Rhodopseudomonas palustris: one gene and its partner. The protein of the gene in region 1 binds, or shares a complex with, the protein of each later gene. Links are inferred from orthologs where the notes say so. Each region holds a gene or a part of one and is shown on either strand. Other genes may lie near its edges.

Evidence for each region. The genes of interacting proteins can lie anywhere in the genome.
Region 2: the proteins of rpsG (region 1) and tig are in contact, whole or in part, in a crystal structure (PDB 3GTY), measured with the Thermotoga maritima proteins. The link is inferred for Rhodopseudomonas palustris from one-to-one orthologs. Residues at the interface, in WP_004081843.1 of Thermotoga maritima: Lys34, Lys52, Lys55, Glu59, Arg62, Gln63, Glu66, Asn67, Lys69, Val71, Arg95, Ala109, Lys110, Lys111, Gly112, Arg113, Pro114, Glu117, Glu121, Ile124, Ala125, Tyr127, Asn128, Asn129, Thr130, Gly131, Lys135, Asp139, Arg142, Met143; in WP_004081061.1 of Thermotoga maritima: Glu122, Val124, Val129, Leu130, Tyr133, Glu188, Gly259, Ile262, Tyr263, Glu266, Ser270, Glu273, Gln274, Glu277, Arg308, Gln311, Ile312, Ser315, Tyr316, Glu325, Arg329, Arg336, Leu363, Phe366, Trp367, Arg373, Leu377, Arg381, Leu384, Glu387.

The regions. Positions count from the first base shown.
Region 1 is NZ_CP019966.1:3,580,065-3,587,909, forward strand. What follows is about bases 2,999-5,781. They hold rpsG (30S ribosomal protein S7), read right to left. Parts: upstream 4,734-5,781; coding sequence 4,263-4,733; downstream 2,999-4,262. Other genes in these bases: fusA (elongation factor G), read right to left, coding at 2,999-4,232; rpsL (30S ribosomal protein S12), read right to left, coding at 4,749-5,120. In the rest of the region: rplC (50S ribosomal protein L3), read right to left, coding at 1-483; rpsJ (30S ribosomal protein S10), read right to left, coding at 534-842; tuf (elongation factor Tu), read right to left, coding at 931-2,121; more of fusA, read right to left, coding at 2,160-2,998; RPPS3_RS16755 (hypothetical protein), read left to right, coding at 6,039-6,965; RPPS3_RS16760 (heavy metal translocating P-type ATPase), read right to left, coding at 7,053-7,845.
Region 2 is NZ_CP019966.1:3,269,278-3,272,173, reverse strand. It holds tig (trigger factor), read left to right. Parts: upstream 1-717; coding sequence 718-2,076; downstream 2,077-2,896. Other genes in the region: RPPS3_RS15250 (ATP-dependent Clp protease proteolytic subunit), read left to right, coding at 2,390-2,896; RPPS3_RS15265 (MarR family transcriptional regulator), read left to right, coding at 1-316. UniProt on the Bacillus subtilis protein: Involved in protein export. Acts as a chaperone by maintaining the newly synthesized protein in an open conformation. Functions as a peptidyl-prolyl cis-trans isomerase.

The sequences.
Region 1 (7,845 bases):
CTTCTTGTTCTTGAAGGTCTTGCCGGGGTCCTGACGACCACCGGTCGAACCGATCGAGCGATGCGACACCGACACGCCGTGCGTGGCGCGCAGACCGCCGAAGTTCCAGCGCTTCATACCGCCGGCGAAGCCCTTACCGGTCGAAGTGCCGGTGACGTCGACGAACTGGCCGACGACGAAGTGATCGGCCTGGATCTCGGCGCCGACCGGGAGCAGCGAATCCTCGGAAACGCGGAACTCCTCGACCTTACGCTTCGGCTCGACCTTGGCGGCGGCGAACTGGCCGCGCTCGGCCTTCGGCATATACACGGTCTTGCGCGAGCCGGAACCGACTTGCAGCGCCACGTAGCCATTCTTCTCAGTGGTGCGGTGGCCCAACACCTGGCAATTGCCAAGCTTCAGCACGGTCACAGGGATATGCTCGCCGGCCTCTGTAAAGACCCGCGTCATCCCGACCTTCTGTGCGATCACTCCGGAGCGCATCGGCGTGCTTCCTGTTCTTTCTGTCCGTTCGATAACCGGACGTTACAATCTCAGAGCTTGATTTCGACGTCGACGCCGGCGGCCAGGTCGAGCTTCATCAGAGCATCGACGGTCTGCGGGGTCGGGTCGACGATGTCGAGCAGGCGCTTGTGAGTGCGCATCTCGAACTGCTCGCGGCTCTTCTTGTCGACGTGCGGCGAACGGTTGACGGTGAACTTCTCGATCCGGGTCGGCAGCGGGATCGGCCCACGCACCTGCGCACCGGTTCGCTTCGCGGTGTTGACGATCTCACGGGTCGACGTATCGAGAATCCGATGGTCGAACGCCTTGAGGCGAATGCGAATATTCTGGCCGTTCATTGCCGTATTCTTTCTTTCGTGTCGCGAATGGTGAGTAGTGAGCAGCGGACGGACATCCGTCCGCCGCCCTCTATTCGCTATTCCCCGCTTACTCGATGATCGCGGCGACGACGCCGGCGCCCACCGTGCGGCCGCCTTCGCGGATGGCGAAGCGCAGCTTTTCTTCCATCGCGATCGGCACGATCAGGTGCACTTCCATCGCGATGTTGTCGCCCGGCATCACCATCTCGGTGCCTTCCGGCAGGTGCACCACACCGGTCACGTCGGTGGTGCGGAAGTAGAACTGCGGACGGTAGTTGGTGAAGAACGGGGTGTGGCGGCCGCCCTCTTCCTTGGTCAGAATGTAGGCTTCGGCCTTGAACTTGGTGTGCGGCTTCACCGAACCCGGCTTGCACAGCACCTGGCCACGCTCGACGTCTTCACGCTTGGTGCCGCGCAGCAGCGCGCCGATGTTGTCGCCCGCCTGGCCCTGATCGAGCAGCTTGCGGAACATTTCGACGCCGGTGCAGGTGGTCTTCTGCGTGTCGCGGATGCCGACGATTTCGATTTCGTCGCCGACCTTCAGAATGCCGCGCTCGACACGGCCGGTCACCACGGTGCCGCGGCCCGAGATCGAGAACACGTCTTCCACCGGCATCAGGAACGGCTGGTCGATCGGACGCTCCGGCTGCGGGATGTAGGCGTCGACCTGGCGCATCAGCTCCAGGATCGCGTCGTGACCCAGCTTCGGATCCGAGTTCTCCAGCGCGGCGAGAGCCGAGCCCTTGACGATCGGAATGTCGTCGCCCGGGAAGTCGTACTTCGACAGAAGCTCGCGCACTTCCATCTCGACCAGCTCGAGCAGTTCCGGATCGTCGACCATGTCGCACTTGTTCAGGAACACCACCAGCGCCGGCACGCCGACCTGACGGGCCAGCAGGATGTGCTCGCGGGTCTGCGGCATCGGGCCGTCGGCCGCCGACACCACCAGGATCGCGCCGTCCATCTGCGCCGCACCGGTGATCATGTTCTTCACGTAGTCGGCGTGGCCGGGGCAGTCGACGTGCGCGTAGTGACGGTTCTGCGTCTCGTACTCGACGTGCGCGGTCGAAATCGTGATGCCGCGCGCCTTCTCTTCAGGCGCCTTGTCGATCTGGTCATAGGCCGTGAACGTCGCACCGCCCGTCTCCGCCAGAACCTTGGTGATCGCCGCAGTCAGCGACGTCTTGCCATGGTCGACGTGACCGATCGTCCCGATGTTGCAATGCGGCTTCGTACGTTCAAACTTTGCTTTGGCCATTGCTCTCTCCGTTCAGTCGCGGCTTACACCTGCGACAATCAGGCAAACTTCTTCTGGACTTCAGCCGACACGTTGGCCGGCGCTTCCGCGTAGTGGTCGAACTGCATGGTGAAGTTCGCCCGGCCCTGGCTCATCGAGCGCAGGTTGTTGACGTAGCCGAACATGTTCATCAGCGGCACCATCGCGTTGATCACGTTGGCATTGCCGCGCATGTCCTGACCCTGGATCTGGCCACGCCGCGAGTTCAGGTCGCCGATGACCGAACCGGTGTAGTCTTCCGGGGTCACAACTTCGACCTTCATGATCGGCTCGAGGAGAACCGACTTGCCCTTCTGCAGCGCTTCGCGGAACGCGGCACGAGAGGCGATTTCGAAGGCCAGCGCCGACGAGTCGACGTCGTGGTACTTACCGTCGACCAGCGTCACCTTGACGTCGACCACCGGGAAGCCCGCGACCACGCCCGAAGACAGCACGCTCTCGATGCCCTTTTCGACACCCGGGATGTACTCCTTCGGCACCGCACCACCGACGATCTTCGACTCGAAGATGTAACCGGCGCCCGGCTCGGTCGGCTCGACGACGAAGCTCACCGCAGCGAACTGACCGGTACCACCGGTCTGCTTCTTGTGGGTGTAGTCGACTTCGGCCTTCTTGGTGATGCGCTCACGGAACGCCACCTGCGGCGCACCGATGTTGGCGTCCACCTTGTAGGTACGCTTCAGGATGTCGACCTTGATGTCGAGATGGAGTTCGCCCATGCCCTTGAGGATGGTCTGGCCGGACTCCTGATCGGTCGACACCCGGAACGACGGATCTTCCGCCGCCAGCTTCGCCAGCGCGACGCCGAGCTTTTCCTGGTCGGCCTTCGACTTCGGCTCGATCGCGATCTCGATCACCGGCTCCGGGAATTCCATCTTTTCGAGGATCACCGGGTTGGCGGGATCGCACAGCGTGTCACCGGTGCGAGCTTCCTTGAGGCCGGCCAGCGCGACGATGTCGCCGGCATAGGCCTCCTTGATGTCTTCGCGGTTGTTGGCGTGCATCAGCAGCATGCGGCCGATGCGCTCCTTCTTCTCGCGGGTCGAGTTCACCACGCCGGTGCCGCTCTGCAGGATGCCCGAGTAGATGCGGCAGAAGGTGATGGTGCCGACGAACGGGTCGTCCATGATCTTGAACGCAAGCAGAGCCAGCGGCTCCTTGTCGTCCGCCTTGCGCACGACTTCGTTGCCCTTGTCGTCGGTGCCCTTGATCGCCGGCACGTCGATCGGCGACGGCAGGTAGTCGACCACGGCGTCGAGCAGCGGCTGCACGCCCTTGTTCTTGAACGCAGAGCCGCACAGCACCGGATAGAACGCGCCGGTCAGCACCGCCTTGCGGATCAGGCGCTTGAGGGTCGCCTCGTCCGGCTCGTTGCCTTCGAGATACGCAGACATCGCGTCGTCGTCGAGCTCGACGGCGGCTTCGATCATCTTCTCGCGATATTCCTTGGCCTGGTCGAGCAGCTCGGCCGGGATCTCGGCGTCTTCGAACTTCGCGCCCAGCGACTCGTCGTTCCAGACCACAGCCTTCATGCGGACCAGATCGATCACGCCCTTGAAGTTGCTCTCCGAACCGATCGGCAGCTGGATCGCCACCGGCTTGGCGCCGAGGCGGTCGATGATGTCCTGCAGGCACTTGAAGAAGTCAGCGCCGGTCTTGTCCATCTTGTTGGCGAAGACGATACGCGGAACCTTGTACTTGTCGCCCTGACGCCACACGGTCTCGGTCTGCGGCTCGACGCCCTGGTTGGAGTCGAGAACGCACACGGCACCGTCGAGCACGCGCAGCGAACGCTCGACTTCAATGGTGAAGTCGACGTGGCCGGGAGTGTCGATGATGTTCAGACGCTTGCCGTTCCAGAACGCGGTCGTGGCGGCCGACGTAATGGTGATGCCGCGCTCCTGCTCCTGCTCCATCCAGTCCATCGTCGCGGCACCTTCGTGCACTTCGCCGATTTTGTGGCTCTTGCCGGTGTAATAGAGGATGCGCTCGGTCGTCGTGGTCTTGCCGGCATCAATGTGGGCCATGATGCCGAAGTTGCGGTAGTCCTCGATGGCGTGAACGCGGGGCATAGCGTCTTCCTTGATTCCGTTGCTTCGCCGTTACCAGCGATAGTGCGAGAACGCGCGGTTGGCTTCCGCCATCTTGTGCACGTCTTCACGCTTCTTCACCGCGTTGCCACGGTTGTTCGACGCATCGAGCAGTTCAGCCGACAGCCGCTCGGTCATGGTCTTTTCGTTGCGGCCGCGGGCGGCGGCGATCAGCCAGCGAATGCCCAGAGCCTGACGACGGGTCGAACGAACTTCGACCGGGACCTGGTAGGTCGCACCACCGACGCGGCGGGAGCGGACCTCGATGGTCGGCATCACGTTGTCGAGCGCCTGCTCGAACACACCGAGCGGTGGCTGCTTGGTCTTGGCTTCGATCAGGTCGAACGCACCGTAAACGATGCTTTCGGCGACCGACTTCTTGCCGGCGTACATCACCGAGTTCATGAACTTGGTGACAATGATGTTCCCGAACTTCGGATCGGGAAGAACTTCGCGCTTCTCGGCGGCGTGACGACGGGACATGGATGCTCTCCCCGCTTACTTCGGACGCTTCGCGCCGTACTTCGAACGGCGCTGCTTACGGTTCTTGACGCCCTGGGTATCGAGGACGCCGCGGAGGATGTGGTAGCGCACGCCCGGCAAGTCCTTGACGCGGCCGCCGCGGATCATGACCACCGAGTGCTCCTGCAGGTTGTGGCCCTCACCCGGAATGTAACCGATGACCTCGAAGCCATTGGTCAGGCGCACCTTGGCGACCTTACGCAGCGCCGAGTTCGGCTTCTTCGGCGTCGTGGTGTAGACGCGGGTGCACACGCCGCGCTTCTGCGGCGATTGCTGCAGCGCCGGAACCTTCTTGCGCGACTTCTGCACCACGCGCGGATTTGCGATCAGCTGGTTGATCGTCGGCATCTTCGCCTTCACCCTCAAGCTTCGCGCGAAACCGGTCAGTCGGTTTCGCAAATTCGTTCGGAGCTACCCGCTCCAGCGGCCGCCCTGCTCGATCGAACCAATCGTCCGATCACGCAAAGCGAAATCGCGCCAGCCACCCATCGCTGAGCGGAAAGCGCTTCCACGCAACAGAGGACCGCAGCAAAGACCGGGCAGCTTTCCGCTGACCGGTTCCTACCGAGGTCATACTTCCAAAACCGTCCTTGCCGAGAAAGAACTCGAAAGAACGCTTAATGTCCTGGCATTGCCTGGCTTATGTCGACAGCGTTTGAGCGTCTTGGGTCGAGGGTGGTGCCCGTAAGTCCTTGAAAGGACGGCCCGGGTTGTCCGTTCCGACGTTGGCGACGCTCACCGCCTGTCTTGAAGTGGGCGGGTTGTATCGGCGGACCTATCCTAAGTCAAGGCAAAACCGCTGCCAGATGACGGTTCGGCGACGACTTTCTACTACCTCTCCGACCGTCATGAAACGCCGATGAAATGGGGCGTTGTGGCGTCCCGCTTGGCGCGCGATCGAGCTCCAATTTCGGCCTCGACGACCGGCTCGCGGGACGCGGATCGGCACCTCGCGGGACCCGATTCATAGAATCGTGAGCAATCGGAAGAGCGATTCCGTACCGACTCGGCGACGGATTCGCGCTCCCTTGGCGTCTCGATTCGAGACAGCCGCCCCCGCTCAGGCTTCCGGTCCACATGGCGGTATTTTAGTAGCGACCTGCCATGCCGCTGAGATTACTGATCGGCGAGCCAGCTCGCCGGGAGCGTCGCGGGGCGGGACGATCCACAGACCGGCCGCCGCTCCGGATTGCCGGCAGCGGCGGCGCTATGGCTAAGTGGCCGCCGGGGCGCCGTGTCGGCCGGCCGCGGGATGCGTGGAAACAAATGGCGGGTTCGGGGCGAAATCGGTCACTGCCGCACTCTTGGCGCCGGGTGGCAGCGATCGCGATCGCCGCCGCCGCGCTGCAGTTCCTCGGCGGCCCGGCCTTCGCGGCCGACGACGATGACGACGACGAGACGCCGGCGCAGACCTACCCCAATATTTACCTCGACTTCCGCACCACCTACGGGCGCACCCCGGCCGGCACGCTCTCGATCGGCTTTTCGAACCCGACCATCGCCGTGCTGTCCCGCCTGCGCGAGCTGGCGGCGCTGCCGCCGCTGCAGGCACCGACGCTGCCGGCGAGCCAGAGCGTGGAGCTCGACGTACCGCTGACGATCGACGTCAACGACCGCGTCTCGCTGTACGGCGGCTTCAGCACCACCACCAGCAACAGCGGCGCCGGCTGGAGCTCGGTCGACATCACCAGCTGGAACGTCGGCGTCCAGGCCGACATCTATCGCCAGGACGGCGGCTCGCTGCCGACCCTGACGCTGCAGACCACCCTCACCCGCTCGGTGCCGAGCGGACCGCTGGCCACCACATCGCTCAACACCATCCTGGAGGCGTCCTACGCGTTCGACGCCGACGAGACCCGCGGCGTCCTCGCCGGCGTCCAGTTCACCACCACAGCGATCGACGCCGACCGCGCCGCGATCCATCCGAACACGGTCGGCTGGCTCGGCGGCTACTATCAGTGGGACAACAACTGGAAGCTCACCGGGCGCGCCGGCCTACAGTCATTCGGCGGCGCCGAGCTGCTGCGCTTCACCCCGATCGATGCCTTCACCCAGCCGATCCTGCGGATCGACCTCGACAAGCTCGACGACAACGACAACCGCCTGTTCGGCATCACCGCGCAGGTGTCATGGACACCGAAGCCTGCGTATCAGCTCACGGTGAGGACGCCGCTGTATCTGACAAAGAACTGAAGCGGCACACGTCGTCGAGCAAGCGCAAGCAGACAGGACGCGGCAGCTGCCGCCCAGCCTCGAAGCCCGCACGCCGGATCATGCCTCTCACGCCCGCCACCGCAGTAATCTGAGGGCGTTCGCGGTGACCAGCACCGTGGCGCCGGTGTCGGCAAGAATCGCCATCCACAACGTCGTCACGCCGAGCAGGCTGGTAGCGAGAAACACCGCTTTCAGCCCGAGCGCGATCGAGATGTTCTGCCAGATATTGCCGAGCGTGGCCTGCGACAGCGCGATCAGTTCCGCGACGCCATGGGCGCGATCATTCAGCAGCGCCGCGTCGGCGGTCTCCAGCGCCACGTCGGTTCCTCCGCCCATGGCGATGCCGACGGACGCGGCCGCGAGCGCCGGCGCATCATTGATGCCGTCGCCGACCATCGCGACGGGAGACACTTCCTTCAGGCGACTAATCTCTGCGAGCTTGGCGTCGGGCAGCAGCTCCGCACGCGCTTCCATGCCGAGCTGTCCGGCGATGGCCTGCGCGGTTCGTGCGTTGTCGCCGGTCAACATCACCACCGCGATGCCTTTGGACGTCAGTTGCCGCAAAGCTCCTGCCGCATCCGGGCGCGGCTCGTCGCGCACCGCAATCGCTCCCTCGCAGGTGTTTCCAGAGATGAGGACCACGACCGTCTTGCCCTCACGCTCGAGGTCCGAGATCGTCGTCGCAAGCTCCGGCGGGATCGTAGTCCGTTCGGCGGCAAAGCGCGGAGATCCGACGAAGGCGAAGCCGTCTTTCAGACGCGCGGAAATCGCCTTGCCCGGCACCGCCTGGCTCCCGCCGAACACGACGGGCAGCTGCAAGGCACGTGCCTTCGCGGCGCGGACGATCGCCTGCCCGATC
Region 2 (2,896 bases), 310 kb from region 1 along the record:
ACTCTCTCTTATTCTCGACGCGTTTCGGGAGATTCACCCCGAAATCACCGCCAACCAGATCCTCGTCTTGCTGCAGATCGGCGGCAAACCCGGCATCACCCAGCGCGAGCTCTCCGATCGCACGGGCCTCAAGGACGGCACGATTTCGCGAATCTGCGCGCTGATGTCCGAACGCGGCCACCAGGATCGCGCTGGGCTGTCGATCGTCGATATCCGCGGCGTACCGGGCGATTACCGCCTGAAAGGTCAGTATCTGGTCGGTCGCGGCACCGACCTCTATGCCCGCGTACAGTCGTTGATGACCGCCGGCAGCTGAGCGAGGAGGCGGTTTGGGGCGGTAACCCGTGTCGGCTCGCAGCAAGCGTCGCCGATCTGCGACGGCCCGCCGCGGTTGGTAAAAGCTGCGGGTTTCTCTTGATGCGGGCCCTATATGTCATGCTATAAGCCGCCGCCCGCGGCATCGCGGCCGGACATGATGCTCTTCGCGGGCGTGGCGGAATTGGTAGACGCGCTGGATTTAGGTTCCAGTGACGAAAGTTGTGGGGGTTCGAGTCCCTCCGCCCGCACCACGCAAGTGCTTTTGCTCATGACGATTTTCGGAGGGCCGTCCGCCAGGACGGATGTCCGCCAACCCGATGGTGCAGGCCGCGAGGCCGCATCGTACAGTTCGACCATTTCCGGTCCTTCGGCCGGAGCCAAGAGAAGAAGATTGACGCCATGCAGGTCAAGGAAACCGTTGCCGACGGATTGAAGCGCGAATTCCAGGTCAATGTCCCGGCTGCGGACATCGACGCCAAGATCGACGAGAAGCTCGCCGATCTGAAGGACAAGGTGCGCCTCAACGGCTTTCGTCCGGGCAAGGTGCCGACCGCTCACCTGAAGCGCGTCTACGGCCGTTCGGTCGCCGCCGAGACCATCGACAAGCTGGTCCGCGACACCAATGACGGCATCTTCTCCGAGCGTGGCTTCCGGCTCGCCACCGAGCCGAAGATCACCATGCCGCAGGATCAGAAGGAGATCGAGGACATCCTCGAGGGCAAGTCCGATCTCAACTACACCGTGGCGATCGAAGTCGTTCCGGCGATCGAACTGGCCGACTTCAAGAGCTTCTCGGTCGAGAAGCCGGTGGTCGAGGTTGCCGATTCCGACGTCGATGAAGCGATCAAGCGCATCGCCGACGCCAACCGCGCCTATGCCGACAAGGCGGAAGGCGCCAAGGCCGAGACCGGCGACCGTGTCACCGTGTCGTTCAAGGGCACCATCGACGGCGTCGCGTTCGATGGCGGCACCGGCGAGGACATCCCGGTGGTGATCGGCTCGGCGTCCTTCATCCCGGGCTTCGAGGATCAGCTCGTCGGCATCGCGGTCGGCGAGACCCGCACCATCAAGGTGACGTTCCCGACCAACTACGCCAGCGAGACGCTGGCCGGTAAGCCGGCCGAGTTCGAGACCACGGCGACCAAGCTCGAGGCTCCGCAGGAGACCACGATCGACGACGAATTCGCCAAGACCCTCGGCCTGGAGTCGCTCGACAAGCTGAAGGAAGCCGCCAAGGCCCGTCTCGCCGCCGAATACGCCGGCGCTTCGCGGCTCAAGGTCAAGCGCCAGCTGCTCGACCGCCTCGACGAAGCCCACAAGTTCGATGCTCCGCCGTCGCTGATCGAGCAGGAGTTCGAGGTGATGTGGCGGTCGATCAACGCCGAGATGCAGTCGACCGGCAAGACCTTCGCCGACGAGAACACCACTGAAGACGCCGCGAAGGAAGAGTATCGCAAGATCGCCGACCGCCGCGTCCGCCTCGGCCTGGTGCTGTCGGAGATCGGCGAGAAGAACAAGATTCAGGTCACCGACGACGAAGTCAGCCGCGCGGTGATCGAGCGCGCCCGTCAGATGCCGGGCCGCGAGAAGGAAGTCTGGGACTTCTATCGCTCCAATCCGGAAGCGTTGGCCCAGCTCCGCGCCCCGATTTACGAAGACAAGGTGGTCGACTTCATCCTGGAGCTCGCCAACGTGACCGAGAAGCCGGTTACCCGCGAGGAGCTCTACAAGGACGAAGACGACAAGACCGCGGCCTGATCCGCATCGTCTCAAGAATCATCGCTGCGGCCGCCGTGACACCGTCACGGCGGCCGTTTTGCGTCGTCAGGCACCGTTAACGATGCGGCGTGAAAGCCGGCTCGCCGGCGGCGAAAAGCCGTTCGTCGGTTTTGCCGGGATTGGCCGAATCGGTATCAACTCACGGGTGGAAACGGGGCCCACCCTTGTCGCCGCGCAATCGGCTCATATCTGTGACCTCGCTTCACGTCCTGCATCACGGGGCGAACGCCTGCGGCGGAGCCGTTTTTGTCGCTCCCGCGAGCTGTCGCCTACGACAACCCTCAGGTGATTTATGCGCGATCCGGTGGAAACCTACATGAACCTCGTGCCGATGGTGGTCGAGCAGACCAACCGCGGCGAACGAGCCTACGACATCTTCTCGCGCCTCCTGAAAGAGCGGATCATCTTCGTGACCGGCCCGGTCGAAGACGGCATGTCGACGCTGATCGTCGCGCAGCTTCTTTTCCTCGAAGCGGAAAATCCGAAGAAGGAAATTTCGATGTACATCAACTCGCCGGGCGGGGTGGTGACATCGGGTCTGGCGATCTACGACACCATGCAGTTCATCCGCCCGCCGGTCTCGACGCTGTGCACCGGTCAGGCTGCGTCGATGGGCTCGCTGCTGCTCGCCGCCGGCCACAAGGACATGCGGTTCTCGCTGCCGAACGCGCGCATCATGGTGCATCAGCCGTCCGGCGGCTTCCAGGGCCAGGCGACCGACATCATGCTGCACGCCCAGGAGATTCTGAACCTGAAGAAGCGGCTCAACGAGATCTACGTGCATCACACCGGTCAGACC